2 regions of the Pseudomonas sp. SDO55104_S430 genome follow, and region 2 is predicted to be linked to the other one. Evidence: riboswitches for the same ligand, from Rfam matches in the RefSeq annotation. Region 2 holds a riboswitch; the other holds the start of a gene.

The links. A riboswitch is a leader RNA that binds a small molecule or an ion and turns the genes downstream of it on or off. The one in region 2 is predicted to bind cobalamin.
Region 1: it holds a riboswitch for cobalamin, as region 2 does, so the genes downstream of both, cobO (cob(I)yrinic acid a,c-diamide adenosyltransferase) here and cobW (cobalamin biosynthesis protein CobW) in region 2, are expected to answer to the same signal.

What each region holds. Positions count from the first base shown of each region.
Region 1 is NZ_JBSVXG010000235.1:360-7,879, reverse strand. Features, by position in the region: gene ACW9JE_RS26020 (cobyric acid synthase) at 1-813, opposite strand, end outside; gene cobD (threonine-phosphate decarboxylase CobD) at 810-1,808, opposite strand; gene cbiB (adenosylcobinamide-phosphate synthase CbiB) at 1,801-2,709, opposite strand; gene bluB (5,6-dimethylbenzimidazole synthase) at 2,706-3,356, opposite strand; gene ACW9JE_RS26000 (cobyrinate a,c-diamide synthase) at 3,353-4,753, opposite strand; gene cobO (cob(I)yrinic acid a,c-diamide adenosyltransferase) at 4,750-5,361, opposite strand; cobalamin riboswitch at 5,445-5,675, opposite strand; gene ACW9JE_RS25990 (hypothetical protein) at 5,838-6,422, shown strand; gene ACW9JE_RS25985 (PQQ-dependent sugar dehydrogenase) at 6,491-7,520, shown strand, end outside.
Region 2 is NZ_JBSVXG010000258.1:130-6,789, reverse strand. Features, by position in the region: partial or broken gene cobN (cobaltochelatase subunit CobN) at 1-1,830, opposite strand, end outside; gene cobW (cobalamin biosynthesis protein CobW) at 1,834-2,895, opposite strand; cobalamin riboswitch at 2,995-3,208, opposite strand; cobalamin riboswitch at 3,388-3,613, shown strand; gene ACW9JE_RS26785 (CbtB domain-containing protein) at 3,735-3,929, shown strand; gene ACW9JE_RS26780 (CbtA family protein) at 3,941-4,651, shown strand; gene ACW9JE_RS26775 (cobalamin biosynthesis protein) at 4,648-5,061, shown strand; gene cobM (precorrin-4 C(11)-methyltransferase) at 5,156-5,902, shown strand; gene nfuA (Fe-S biogenesis protein NfuA) at 6,054-6,638, opposite strand.

The DNA of each region.
Region 1 (7,520 bases), on a different contig from region 2:
ATGCAGGCGCAGTGGGTCGAAATCGGTGTGGTTGCTGATGCGCGGCAGCACCGGCACCACTACTTTCAGCACCTGTTCTGCCTTGTCGGCCTGGCGCTGATCGATGCCGTCCTCGGCTTCCAGATGCAGGTCCATTACGTAGGGCAGCACGCCGATCACCGGTTTGCCGGTGCGCTGCTCCAGCCAGTCCAGGCCCGGCTGCAACAGGGCGATGTCGCCACGAAAACGGTTGATGATGAAGCCCTTGACCCGTGCCTGTTCGCTTGGTGAAAGCAGTTCCAGCGTGCCCACCAGATGCGCGAACACACCACCCCGGTTGATGTCGGCGATCAGCACCACCGGGCAGTCCACCGCTTCGGCGAAACCCATGTTGGCGATGTCGCCGGCGCGCAGATTGATCTCGGCCGGCGAGCCCGCGCCTTCGACCATCACCAGCGGATAGACCGCGCTCAACCGCGCATGGGAAGCCAGCACCGCCTGCATGGCGATGGCCTTGTAGTCGTGATAGGCAACAGCGTTCATGGAGGTGACCGCGCGACCATGGATGATCACCTGCGCGCCGGTGTCGCTGTTGGGTTTGAGCAGCACCGGGTTCATGTCGGTGTGCGGCTCCAGAAACGCGGCCTGGGCCTGCACCGCCTGGGCGCGCCCGATCTCGCCGCCGTCCGCGGTCACCGCGCTGTTGAGCGCCATGTTCTGCGGCTTGAACGGCACCACGCGCACGCCCTGACGCGTGGCCCAACGGCACAGCGCCGTCACCAGCGTGCTCTTACCGGCATCGGAGGTGGTGCCCTGCACCATCAACGTCGTCATGAAGCGTCCTTGGCAAAGGCCTCGAAGGCAGCGCTCAGGCGCGCCCAATCGGCGTCGTCGCCCGGCAGGCCGAAACGCAGGCTGCCGGTTTGCGAGAACAGGCGCAGGAGAATGCCGCGCCGGGCCATGAACTCGTACAGTTCACCGGCGCGATCGGTCACCACCCACTGGAACAAGGCGCAACCGCCCTGGGGCTTAAAGCCGTGCAGATCGAGCAACGTCGCCAGCCGTTCACTGGCCTGCTCGGCGCGCAGGCGTTGCCGCGCATGGCCTTCGGTATCGCGCAGGCAAGCCTGGCCCAGTACCCGGGTCGGACCGCTCACCGCCCATGGCCCGACCTGTTCGGCGAGCAGCCTGAGCAACTTGCGCTCGGCCAGCACGAAGCCCAGGCGCACGCCGGCCAGGCCGAAAAACTTGCCGAACGAGCGCAGCACGATCAACCCGACCTGATGGGCATATGGCGCCACGCTCAGTTGCGGTGTGTTGTCCATGAACGCCTCGTCCACCACCAGCCAGCCACCGCGCTGGGCCAGCCGCGAATGCCAGTCGAGCAAGCGGCTGGGGCTCAGGCTCAGGCTCAGGCCCGTGGGATTGTTCGGATTGACCACCACCAACACATCGAGGCTGTCGACGAAGAAGTCGACTTCCTGCTCGACCACTTCGCGCACGATGTAGCCGTTGCGACGCCAGGCTTCGGCATGTTCGGCGTAACACGGCGAGAGCACGCCAACCTTGCCGGCCCGGCGCAAGCGCGGCAACAACTGGATGGCCATTTGCGAGCCGGCCACCGGCAAGGCTTGCAGGGTGCCGTAGTAATCGCAGGCCGCCTGCTCCAAACCATCGTCGTTTTCCGGCAGGCGCGCCCAGGCTCGCAGCGGGATCTCGGGAACCGGAAACGGCCAGGGCGCCAGACCGCTGGACAGATCAAGCCAATCGGCTTCCTCGATGCCGTATTCGAGCGCCGCCTTGCGCAATCGTCCACCGTGTTCAAGCATAGAACTCAGCTCCCACGCAGAGAATCAGCAACCATAACCATACCCCGCGCTGGACCAATTGCCAGCCGCGGTCGATGGAGTCCGCGTCCGCCGGCGCGCCTTCACCCAGTTGCGGACGCTCGTGCAGCTCGCCGTGATAAATCGCCGGCCCGCCCAGCTCCACACCCAGCGCACCGGCGCCAGCGGCCATTACCGGCCCGGCATTGGGGCTGTCCCAGGTCGGGCCCTGGGTACGCCAGCATTTCAGCGCCAGACGGGGCTTGCCCAGCAACGCGTAGGTCAGCGCCACCAGACGCGCGGGAATGTAATTGAGGACGTCGTCGATCTTCGCCGCCGCCCAGCCGAAACGCTCGAAGCGCTCGTTGCGATAACCCCACATCGCGTCCAGCGTATTGCTCAAACGATAGAGCACCACACCCGGCGCGCCGGCCACGGCAAACCAGAACAGGGCGGCGAACACCGCGTCACTGCCGTTCTCCAGCACCGACTCGGTGGCGGCACGGGCGACGGCGGTTTCATCCAGCTCGCTGGTCTTGCGGCTGACCAGATAACTGACGCGCTTGCGGGCCTCTTCCAGATCACCACCGCGCAAGGCCTTGGCCACCGGCTCGACATGCTCGCCGAGGCTGCGCATGCCCAAGGCGCAATACAGCGCGAGAATCTCGACGAGCCAGCCGACGTAGGGCGCCCACGAAAACGCGGTGGCCAGCAAGGTCAGTGGCAATACCGCGATTACCCACGCCGTAACGCCGTGGCTGCGCCAGCCGCGACCGCCCGCGTTGAAACGTTGCTCGATGCGCTCGGCAAAACGGCCGAACACCACCAGCGGATGCCAGCGTTTGGGCTCGCCCAGCAGCGCATCCAGCGCAACCGCGGCGGCACTCAACAACGCCACACTCATGTACGCACTCCCCAAAAATTCTCATACAGCATTTCAGTCAGCGGACGCTCTTGCGCCCAGCCTTCGAGCACCAGCATCGGCGCCGGATAGAATTCCTCGACCGGTCCCAGGCACAAAATCGCCAGTGGCTTGGCACCGGTGGGCAATCCGAGCAAATCGGCCAGGGCCTGCGGTTCGAACAACGACACCCAGCCCATCCCCAGCCCTTCGGCACGGGACGCCAGCCACAGGTTCTGGATCGCGCAGGACAAGGAAGCCATGTCCATTTCCGGCAAGGTGCGCCGACCGAAGATGTGCCGCTCGCGATCATCCATCAGTGCGGCCACCAGCAGTTCGGCGCAATCGTTGATGCCTTCGACTTTCAGTTGCATGAATTGGTCACTGCGCTCGCCGAGGGCTTCGGCGGTGCGAATGCGTTCCTCTTCCACCAGATCGCGGATCCTGCCCCGCAGGTCGCGGTCGCTGATGCGGATAAAACGCCAAGGCTGCATCAGGCCGACGCTCGGCGCCTGATGCGCGGCTTCCAGCAGACGCCGCAGCAGTTCGGGCTCGACCGTGCCGCCGCTGAAGTGGCGCATGTCGCGGCGTTCGGCGATGGCTCGGTAGACGGCTGCGCGTTCGGCTTCAGAGAAGGTGGTGTCGCTCATGGCCTCTTCGCGAGCAAGCCCGCTCCCACATTTGTTCGTATTTCTTCAGGCAGAACACTATCTACTGTGGGAGCGGGCTTGCCCGCGATGGCGTCCTCACAGGACGGCGCCAACAACGCGGCAATCGCCGACGGATTGGACGGAAAATAAAAATGCACATACGAGGCCGTCATCCGCCCCTCACGATAAACCGCCTCCGCCCCGCGCCCGCCATTAGGGCTCAGGCCCCGGGCAATCGGGGTCAGGTCGGTGGTGGTCAGCGAGTGGTGATAGGTATGCCCGCGCAGCGATCCTTCCGGCAGTTCAACCGCCTGCAAGGCCAGCGCGGCAAGACGCTTCTGCATCACTGCATCGCCTGCGAGCAAGCCCACCAGTTCAGCGCGAGTGCCTTCGACATCGGTCAGCGAATCGAGCAGATAAAGCATGCCGCCACACTCGGCCAGCAACGGTTTGCCTGCTGCATGATGCGCGCGGATGGCGTTGAGCATCGAGGTGTTTTGCGACAGCGCCACGTGGTGCAGCTCCGGATAACCACCCGGCAGATACAGGCTATCGGCCTCGGGTAATTGCGCGTCGCGGATCGGCGAGAAAAACCGCAGTTCGGCACCCATCGCCCGCAGCAAATCGAGACTGGCGCCATAGGTAAAGGCGAAGGCTTCGTCGCGGGCCACGGCAACGCGCACGCCGGCCAGCAACGACTCGGCAGCGATCACATCCGGCGCGGCAAACTCCACCGCCGGCGGTAGCGCGACTTCGCAACTGCTGGCCAAAGCATCGGCGGCGGCATCCAGGCGAACATCGAGATCGTTCAACTCGCTGGCCTGCACCAGCCCCAGATGCCGACTCGGTAATTCGATACCGGTTTCCCGGGACAAGGCGCCGTACCAACGCAGACCCTCGGTCAGGCTGCCTTCCAGCAACTGCGCGTGACGCAAGGTGCCGACGCGGTTGGCCAGCACGCCGGCAAACGGCAGGTCCGGCTGATAACGCGCCAGGCCCAGGGCCAGCGCGCCAAAGGTCTGGGCCATGGCGGTGCCGTCGATCACGCCCAGCACCGGCACGCCAAAATGCCGCGCCAGATCAGCGCTGGATGGCGTGCCATCGAACAGACCCATCACCCCTTCGATCAAAATTAAATCGGCTTCCCCGGCGGCTTCCCACAACAGGCGCCGGCTTTCCTGCTCGCCGACCATCCACATGTCCAGTTGATACACCGGCGCACCGCTGGCGCGCTCGAGAATCATCGGGTCGAGAAAGTCCGGGCCGCATTTGAATACACGAACCTTGCGCCCCTGGTTGCGGTGCAAACGGGCCAGCGCGGCGGTGACGGTGGTCTTGCCCTGACCGGAGGCCGGCGCGGCGATGAGCACCGCCGGGCAATGACGAGGTGCATTCACAGTTCGACGCCTTTCTGCGCTTTGATCCCGGCCTGGAAGGCGTGCTTGATCATGCCCATCTCGGTGACGGTGTCGGCCAGTTCGATCATTTCCGGCTTGGCGCCGCGACCGGTCACTACCACATGCTGCATCGGCGGGCGGGCCTGCAAATCGCTGAGGACTTGATCAAGATCCAGATAGCCGTGCTTGAGGGCGATGTTCAGTTCGTCCAGCACCACCAGGCCGATGGACGGATCGCGCAGCAGTTCCTGGGACACCGCCCAGGCCGCTTCGGCGGCGGCGATGTCACGCTGGCGGTCCTGGGTTTCCCAGGTGAAGCCCTCGCCCATCACGTGAAAGCGCACTTGCTCGGGGAAGCGGCGGAAGAACAATTCTTCGCCGGTGCTGTTACGGCCCTTGATGAACTGCACCACGCCGCACTGCATGCCATGGCCCATGGACCGCGCGAGCATGCCGAACGCCGAACTGCTCTTGCCTTTGCCGTTGCCGGTCAGCACCAGCAGCAGGCCGCATTCGTTGGGGGAGTTGGCGATACGCTCGTCGATCACGGCTTTTTTGCGCAGCATGCGCGCCAGATGACGTTCGTCACGATCAGAAGATTCGGTCATGGGGGAGCTCTCCGTTGAGGCAGGAATAACGGCGGGCAGGCAAAAGAATAGATAGCGGGAAGCCTGGCATCGCCCACCGTGATGCCATCTGGATGGATCAGGCCGGTCTCCGGGCTCATGAGCGGCTCGGGGCCTGGGCTGCGCGCCTTCCCATGTCGTCGACACAGTGGCTCAAGACGCAGCCTTCACTCATTTACCGTTGCGGGGGCAGCGCCGGGATCGCAAGCCTGGATGCATAGCATCGCCCGCTCACCGGCTTCCCTGTTTCACTCTGTCGGCCATGACCACAGAGCACCTGAAACAAGCGGCGAAGGTTAGAGGGTTGGGGGTGGAGCGTCAATTAAAGCCGGGGGCCTGATTCCGGAATATCGACTGCTGCTCAATATTCTGACGCCAATCTTGTGCCACACTGTCAGCAGTGATATCAAAGAGCCATAACTCACGGCAATTCACACCAAAATAAAAAGGTGAGCCCCATGCAAGGCATGATCATCAGCAATCCGAAGCTGGAATTCCTGCGCCCGGTACTGGAACGCTGGTTTGACTGTATCGATCGCTACAACGCCATCCGTGGCGACAGTGAAACGCCCTACTGGCTCGATGAAAAAGCCAATCTCGGTTTGCTCAGCGCGGCTGCGTGGATGGCCGAGATCATCACCCTGGAACAATCGCCCACCCGCAAGCAGATTGAAGACGGCGAGCGCAACGGCCGCGCGGACCTGTTCATCGCCACGCCCGAAGCCCGCGCCTGGCTGCAGGCCACGCAACGCTGGCCGCGGGTCAACAACCTGAACCTGAGCCAACCGCTGCACGACATCACCACCAGTGCCAAACGGATCAGCTACGCCAGCGACTTGAAACTCGGCTGCCTCTTCGTCGCGCCACAGAAAACCCAGCACAGCGCCAGCCCCGAAGAATTGCAGGACATGGTCGACGACCTGCAAAAGGAACACACCTGCGCCGTGGCCTGGTATTTCCCCTACGCCTATCGCAAGTTGCACAACGAAGCGGGCCACTATCACCCCGGCATCGCCATGCTGCTCAAGGAAGCGCACGGCTGACCGGTTGAACCATCGCGCAACGAAGCTTCTCTACTGAACAAGTCACTGCATTCATAGGGAAGGTCAGCATGCGCAAGCCCCAGCTCGTTCTCGTCCTCGGTTTCGCCTGCGGGCTCGTCGCCTGCGGTGAAACCTCCAGCCTGCAAGTCTCGGATGGCACCGGCCCCGCGCCGAAGCTGCCGGAGCCGAACAAGACCCTGTTTCCGACCATGAACATCGCCCCGGCCATCGGTTGGCCGGACGGCTCAAAACCGGTGGCTGCCAGCGGCACTCAGGTCGCCGCCTTCGCCGACGGCCTCGATCATCCGCGCTGGCTTTATGTACTCCCCAACGGCGACATACTGGTGGCCGAAACCAACGCTCCGCCCAAGCCCGATGACAACAAGGGCATCAAAGGCTGGATCACCAAGAAAGTCATGGGCCGCGCCGGCGCTGGCACGCCAAGCCCGAACCGCATCACCCTGCTGCGCGACAGCGACCACGACGGCATCGCCGAAACTCGCACCGTGTTCCTGGAAAATCTCAATTCACCTTTCGGCATGACCCTGGTGGGCAACGACCTCTACGTCGCCGACACCGATCGCCTGCTGCGCTTTCACTATGAAAACGGCGCCACCGAGATCAAGTCACCGCCCATCAAGGTGGTGGATCTGCCGGGTGGTACGCTGAATCACCACTGGACGAAAAACGTCATCGCCAGCAAGGACGGCAGCAAGCTTTACGTGACGGTGGGCTCCAACAGCAACGTGGGCGAGAACGGCCTGGACAAGGAAGAAGGCCGCGCGGCGATCTGGGAAGTGGATCGCGCCACCGGCAACCACCGCATCTTCGCCTCGGGGATTCGCAACCCCAACGGCCTGGCCTGGGAACCGTCGACCGGCGCGCTGTGGACCGCGGTCAATGAGCGGGACGAAATCGGCAGCGACCTGGTGCCCGACTACATCACTTCGGTGAAGGACGGCGGGTTTTATGGCTGGCCGTTCAGCTATTACGGCCAGCATGTCGACGTGCGCGTCGAACCACAGAATCCGCAACTGGTGGCCAAAGCCATCGCACCGGACTACGCGGTCGGCCCACATACCGCATCACTGGGCCTGA
Region 2 (6,660 bases):
CGGCATCAGGTGGTCGATGATCACCGCCTGGGTGCGCCTCTTGGCCTGGGCGCCCTCCCCCGGATCGTTGACGATGAACGGATAGATGTTCGGCAGCGGCCCGAGCAGCGCGTCCGGCCAGCAGCTTTCGGACAGCCCGACACCCTTGCCCGGCAGCCACTCCAGGTTGCCGTGCTTGCCGACGTGGATCACGCCGTGGGCGCCATAGGTGTTGCGCAGCCAGAAGTAAAACGCCAGGTAGCCGTGGGGCGGCACCAGGTCCGGGTCGTGATACACCGCACTCGGGTCAACCTGATAACCCCGGGCCGGCTGGATACCGACGAAGGTCAGGCCGAAACACAGGCCGGCGATCATCATCCGTCCGCCCCGGCACATCGGATCGCTGTCCGGTGCGCCCCAACGCTCCAGCACGGCGGCGCGATTGGTTTCGGGCAATGCGTTGAACATCCGCAGGTAATCGTCCATGGCTAGGCTTTGCTGGCACGGACGCTGATCGAGGCTGTCGAGGTCGTTGCTCACGCCCCCGAGCAACTGCTGGATCAGCGCGGTGCCGCTGTCGGGCAATTCGGCCGGCAGCGGATAACCTTCCCGCTGCAGCGCCCGCAGGATATTCAGCGCCGCCGCCGGGGTGTCGAGCCCCACGCCATTACCGATACGGCCATCGCGGGTCGGGTAGTTGGCGAGGATCAGCGCCACGCGTTTCTCGGCATTGGGCAGGCGCGCCAGATCAATCCAACGCCGCGCCAGTTCGGCGACGAAGTCCATGCGTTCGGCTGCGGGCTGGTAGCAGACCACGTCGGACTGACTGCGCTCGCTGCGCCAGGCCAGATCCTTGAAGCTGATCGGCCGGCTGATGATCCGCCCGTCCAGTTCCGGCAGCGCGATGTGCATCGCCAGATCCCGCGGGCCGAGGCCCTGCTCACTGGCGCGCCAGCCCGGTTCGTTGTCCTGGGCGCAGATCGCCTGGATCACCGGAATATTGCGGCGAAACGGGCGCAAGTGCGGCGCTTCGGGGCTGGATTGGGCGAAGCCGGTGGTGTTCAGGATCACCCCCGCCTCGACTTCATCCAGCCAGTCCTCGACCGCCGACAGGCAGCCGGGCTCTTTCAAACTGGCCAGCGCAATCGGCAACGGGTTAAGCCCCGCCGCCTGCAAGCGCTGGCAGAAAACATCAATGAAAGCGGTGTTCGCCGCCTGCAAATGCGAGCGGTAGAACAGCACCGCCGCCACAGGCCGGTCGGCCTGCCAGTCGGCCTGCCAATCCTTTAATGTCGCGGTGCTTTTTGATGGGTGGTAGATCGCCGTGCGCGGCAGGGTTTGTGGCTCGACCCAAGGATAATCGCGGCCCAGCCAGCGATTGGCCAGACAACGAAACAGGTTCAGCGCATTGGCCATGCCGCCCTGACGGAGAAAATGCCAGAGCCGGTCGCGATCTTCGGCTACTACTGTGCTCAGGTCGCTGAGTTCCGGGTCCGGGCGATCATCACCCGGCACCAGAATCAATTGCACGCCCCGTTGCGACAGCTCCACCAGCCGCTCGACACCGTAGCGCCAATAGGCGATGCCGCCGTGCAGCGAAATCAGAATCACCTTGGCGTGACGCAGCACTTCATCGACATACAGGTCGACCGAGGCGTGGTTCTGCACCTGCATCGGGTTGGCCAGGCGCACGCTGGGGTAATCCTCGGGCAGCTGCTGCGCGGCTTCGGCGAGCAGCGCAAGGCTGGAGTCGCCGCTGCACAGGATCACCAGCTCGGCGGGGGTTTGTCCAAGGTCGGCGATGTTGTCATCCGACACGAAACCGCCGGGCTGGGTCCTGAGCAGGTGCATGGCTTACACGCTGAGCGCGGCGCGCAATTGCGCTTCGAGGGCGGCGGCGTCCAGCTCCTGGCCGATCAGCACCAGACGGGTGATGCGCGCTTCTTCGGCATTCCACTTGCGGTCGAAGTGTTTGTCGAAGCGGGTGCCCACGCCCTGGATCAGCAGGCGCATAGGCTTGTTCGGAATCGCCGCGAAGCCCTTGACCCGCAGGATGCCGTGCTTGACCACCAGTTGAGTCAGGGCGTCCAGCAGCAGGCTTTCGTCGGCTTGCGGCAGCTCGATGGAAATCGAATCGAAGGCATCGTGGTCGTGATCGACCTCGCCTTCGTGGTGATGGTCGTGATGACTGTGACGGCCGTCGATGTGCTCTTCGGAGCCGGCACCCAGGCCGATCAGCACGTCCAGCGGCAGACGACCGTTGCTGGCTTCGATGACTTTCACCGCCGGCGGCAGTTCTTCGGCCACCTCCAGGCGCACGCGGGCCAGGTCTTCAGGGTTAATCAGGTCGGCCTTGTTGAGGATCACCAGATCAGCGCTCGACAGCTGGTCGGCGAACAGTTCGTGCAGCGGCGACTCGTGGTCCAGGTTCGGATCGAGTTTGCGCTGGGCATCGACCTGATCGGGGAACGCGGCAAAGGTGCCGGCGGCGACGGCCGGGCTGTCGACCACGGTGATCACCGCGTCGACGGTGCAGGCGCTGCGGATTTCCGGCCACTGGAAGGCCTGGACGAGGGGTTTTGGCAGCGCCAGGCCCGAGGTTTCGATGAGGATGTGATCAAGATCGCCGCGACGGGCCACCAATTCGCGCATCACCGGGAAGAACTCTTCCTGGACGGTGCAGCACAGGCAGCCGTTGGCCAGCTCATAGACGCGGCCGCTGGCCTCTTCTTCGGTGCAGCCGATGGAGCACTGCTTGAGGATTTCGCCGTCGATGCCCAACTCGCCGAACTCGTTGACGATCACCGCGATACGGCGACCCTGGGCGTTGTCCAGCATGTGGCGCAGCAAGGTGGTTTTGCCCGAGCCCAAAAAGCCGGTAACGATGGTGACGGGGAGTTTGGCCAGTGTTTTCATCGGATGCCCTTTGGCAAGGTGGCGGGCATACGGGACGAGGAGCGGCCACGCGCACGCGCGCCGCAAGCGTTCGCCACCGGATCACCCCGCCCGGTTGTAGTGAGAATCTGTATCGAGGCAGGTCTCCTGGCTGACGGTGTGCCGGTCGGTCGACTGGCGTTGGCTGCGCCTTCCCGCGGGCTCAGGAACTGAGCGTGCAGTGGCGTGGCAGCGAACATCACCGTTCACAGTTGCGGGGGCAGCCGCGGCATCGACCGCGTTCCCTTCTTAGCTTCGGCAAACATGCCGAAGAACCTCGAAAGCGCAAGGCTACGCATCGTATTGGGGACGGTCAATGTCTTGTGGTGACCGCTACGACGCCTTCGCGGGCAAGCCTCGCTCCTACAAAGAACACCGCCACCCCGTAGGAGCGGGGCTTGCCCGCGAACAGATGCATCCCGATCCACAGGTGAGAACGCTTGCCAATTGACGCCCCACCCCCGCCCATGCTCTCCTACACAACTTGTTACGGGTGCCCTTCACAGGGTGAAACGGGAAACCGGTGAATCGTGTGCTTTACTCAAAGCCACGTCAGTCCGGTGCTGCCCCCGCAACGGTAAGCGAGCGAAGCGTCAGATCCACTGTGCCGATATGGCATGGGAAGGTGATGCTTTTCGGTATCAGCCACAGGCTTCTACCCCTCGCGAGCCCGGAGACCGGCCCGCAACACGAAGTAATCAGACTTCAACTGAATGACAAACCCGCGGTGGGCGGGCGCTGTTCGAATCCCTGCGCGCTCGGTCGTGCGGGGCCTCTGCATGCGCTTTTGATTGCCCGCTGACAGACCAGAGGGAAACGCCATGTCGATCATCAGCAGCACCGGCCACAGCCAATCCGCCAGCAGCACCACGACCCTGACCCAACGCCTGACCGCCGCCTTCTGCGCGTCGATCCTGGGTGCCTGCCTGGTCTACTTCGCCGGCTTCTCGCACATCGAAGCGGTGCACAACGCTGCCCACGACACCCGCCACAGCGCCGCGTTCCCGTGCCATTGAGACCTGCCGACATGATCAAGCGTATTGCCCAGACCGCAGGTTTCACCGGCCTGCTGGCCGCCCTGCTGCTGACCCTCTTGCAAAGCTTCTGGGTCTCGCCGCTGATTCTGCAGGCCGAGACCTACGAAAAATCCGAACCTGCCGCGGTTGAAGTCCACGAACACACCCACGAAGGCGCCGTTGCTGCGCACACCCACGATGCCGAAGCCTGGGAGCCGGAAGACGGCTGGCAGCGCGTGCTGTCGACCACCGGCGGCAATCTGGTGGTGGCCGTCGGCTTCGCCCTGATGCTGGCCGGTCTATACACCCTGCGCGCACCGACCAAAACCTCCCAGGGCCTGCTCTGGGGTCTGGCCGGTTACGCCACCTTCGTGCTGGCGCCGACCCTCGGCCTGCCGCCTGAATTGCCGGGTACCGCTGCCGCGGATCTGGCGCAGCGCCAACTGTGGTGGATCGGCACCGCCGCCTCTACCGCCGCGGGCATCGCCCTGATCGCTTTCGGTCGCCACTGGCTGCTGAAAGTACTGGGCGCGGCGATCATTGCCGTTCCCCACGTGATCGGCGCTCCGCAACCGGAAGTGCATTCGATGCTCGCGCCGGAAGCGCTGGAAGCCCAGTTCAAAATCGCTTCGCAGCTGACCAACGTCGCGTTCTGGCTGGCCCTGGGCCTGATCAGCGCCTGGCTGTTCCGCCGCAAAAGCGACGGTCAATACCACGCATGACCGATACCAACGCAGCGCCGACCCTGGTGGTCGGCCTGGGTTGCCAGCGCGGCTGCCCCGTCAGCACGCTGCGGGCCTTGCTCGATCAGGCGCTACAGGCTCACCAGATCCCGTTGCAACAGGTCAAAGGCCTGGCCAGCATCGACCTCAAGCGCGAAGAACCGGCACTGATCGAACTGGCCGCGCAGCTGGGCCTGCCAATGGCGTTCTTCAGCAGCGAGCAATTGACGCCCTATGAACCGCTGCTCAGCCACCATTCGCAGATCGCCTTCGAACGCACCGGCTGTTACGGCGTGGCGGAAAGCGCGGCCCTGGCCCTGGCCGAGCAATTGGCGAATGCGCCGGTGAAACTGCTGATCCGCCGACAAAAATATGCCCAGGCAACTCTGGCATTGGCCGGCGCGGCCTGAAATCCCCGATAATCCCCGCCTTCGATCATGAGCAATCTTCATCTGAAGCGTTGCGCGCCTCTTTTTACAGGCTCTCTTTCAATAGGAACCGACGATGACCGTCTACTTCATCGGCGCCGGCCCCGGCGACCCGGAACTGATCACCGTCAAGGGCCAGCGCCTGATCCGCAGCTGCCCGGTCATCATCTACGCAGGGTCCCTGGTGCCCACCGCCGTGCTGGAAGGACACAGTGCCGAACAGGTGGTCAACAGCGCTGAATTGCACCTGGAACAGATCATCGAACTGATCAAGACCGCCCACGCCAACGGCCAGGACGTGGCCCGCGTGCATTCCGGCGATCCGAGCCTGTATGGCGCCATCGGCGAGCAGATTCGCCATTTGCGTGAGCTTGGCATCCCGTTCGAAATCATTCCCGGAGTGACGGCGACTGCCGCCTGCGCAGCATTGTTGGGCGCGGAACTGACGTTACCGGACATCTCCCAGAGCGTGATCCTGACCCGTTATGCCGATAGGACCGCGATGCCTGCGGGTGAAGAATTGGGGAGTTTGGCCCAGCATGGGGCGACCATGGCGATTCACCTTGGGGTCAATCATCTGGAGAAAATTCTCGCCGAGCTGTTGCCGCATTACGGCGCGGATTGTCCGATCGCCGTGATTCACCGCGCGACCTGGCCGGATCAGGATTGGGTGGTGGGGACGATTGGTGATATTGCCGGGAAGGTTGCCGAGAAGGGGTTTCGGCGTACGGCGTTGATACTGGTGGGACGGGTGTTGGGTAGTGATCAGTTCAGTGAGTCGTCGCTGTACCGTGCCGGGCATTCGCACCTGTATCGCCCATAAGTCCGTCTTCGCGAGCAAGCCCGCTCCCACAGTTGATTTGTGAACACAGGCCCAATGTGGGAGCGGGCTTGCTCGCGAAGGGGCCCTTGAACTCAGCCCATAAAAAAACGGCGCTCACGGGGCGCCGTTTTTTCTTTTCGCAGCGAACACCTTAGTAGTAGGCGTTTTCTTTCTGCGTGTGGTCGGTCACGTCACGAACGCCCTTGAGCTCCGGAATGCGCTCGAGCAGGGTGCGCTCGATGCCTTCCTTCAAGGTCACGTCGGCCTGGCCGCAGCCCTGGCAGCCGCCGCCGAACTGCAGAACGGCGATGCCGTCCTCGACCACATCGATCAGGCTGACCTGACCGCCGTGGCTGGCCAGACCCGGGTTGATCTCGGTCTGCAGGTAGTAGTTGATGCGCTCGTTGACCGGGCTGTCGGCGTTGACCATCGGCACCTTGGCGTTTGGCGCCTTGATGGTCAGCTGGCCGCCCATGCGGTCGGTGGCGTAGTCGACGACGGCGTCGTCGAGGAACGCTTCACTGAAGCCGTCGATGTAGGCGGTGAAGCTTTTGAGCCCCAGCGCCGTATCTTCAGGTTTTTCTTCGCCCGGCTTGCAGTAGGCAATGCAGGTTTCGGCGTACTGGGTGCCAGGCTGGGTGATGAAGACGCGGATGCCAATACCCGGGGTGTTCTGCTTGGAGAGCAGATCAGCCAGATAATCGTGGGCGGCGTCGGTGATGGTAATAGCGGTCATGGAAACTCCTCGCAGGCTTGGG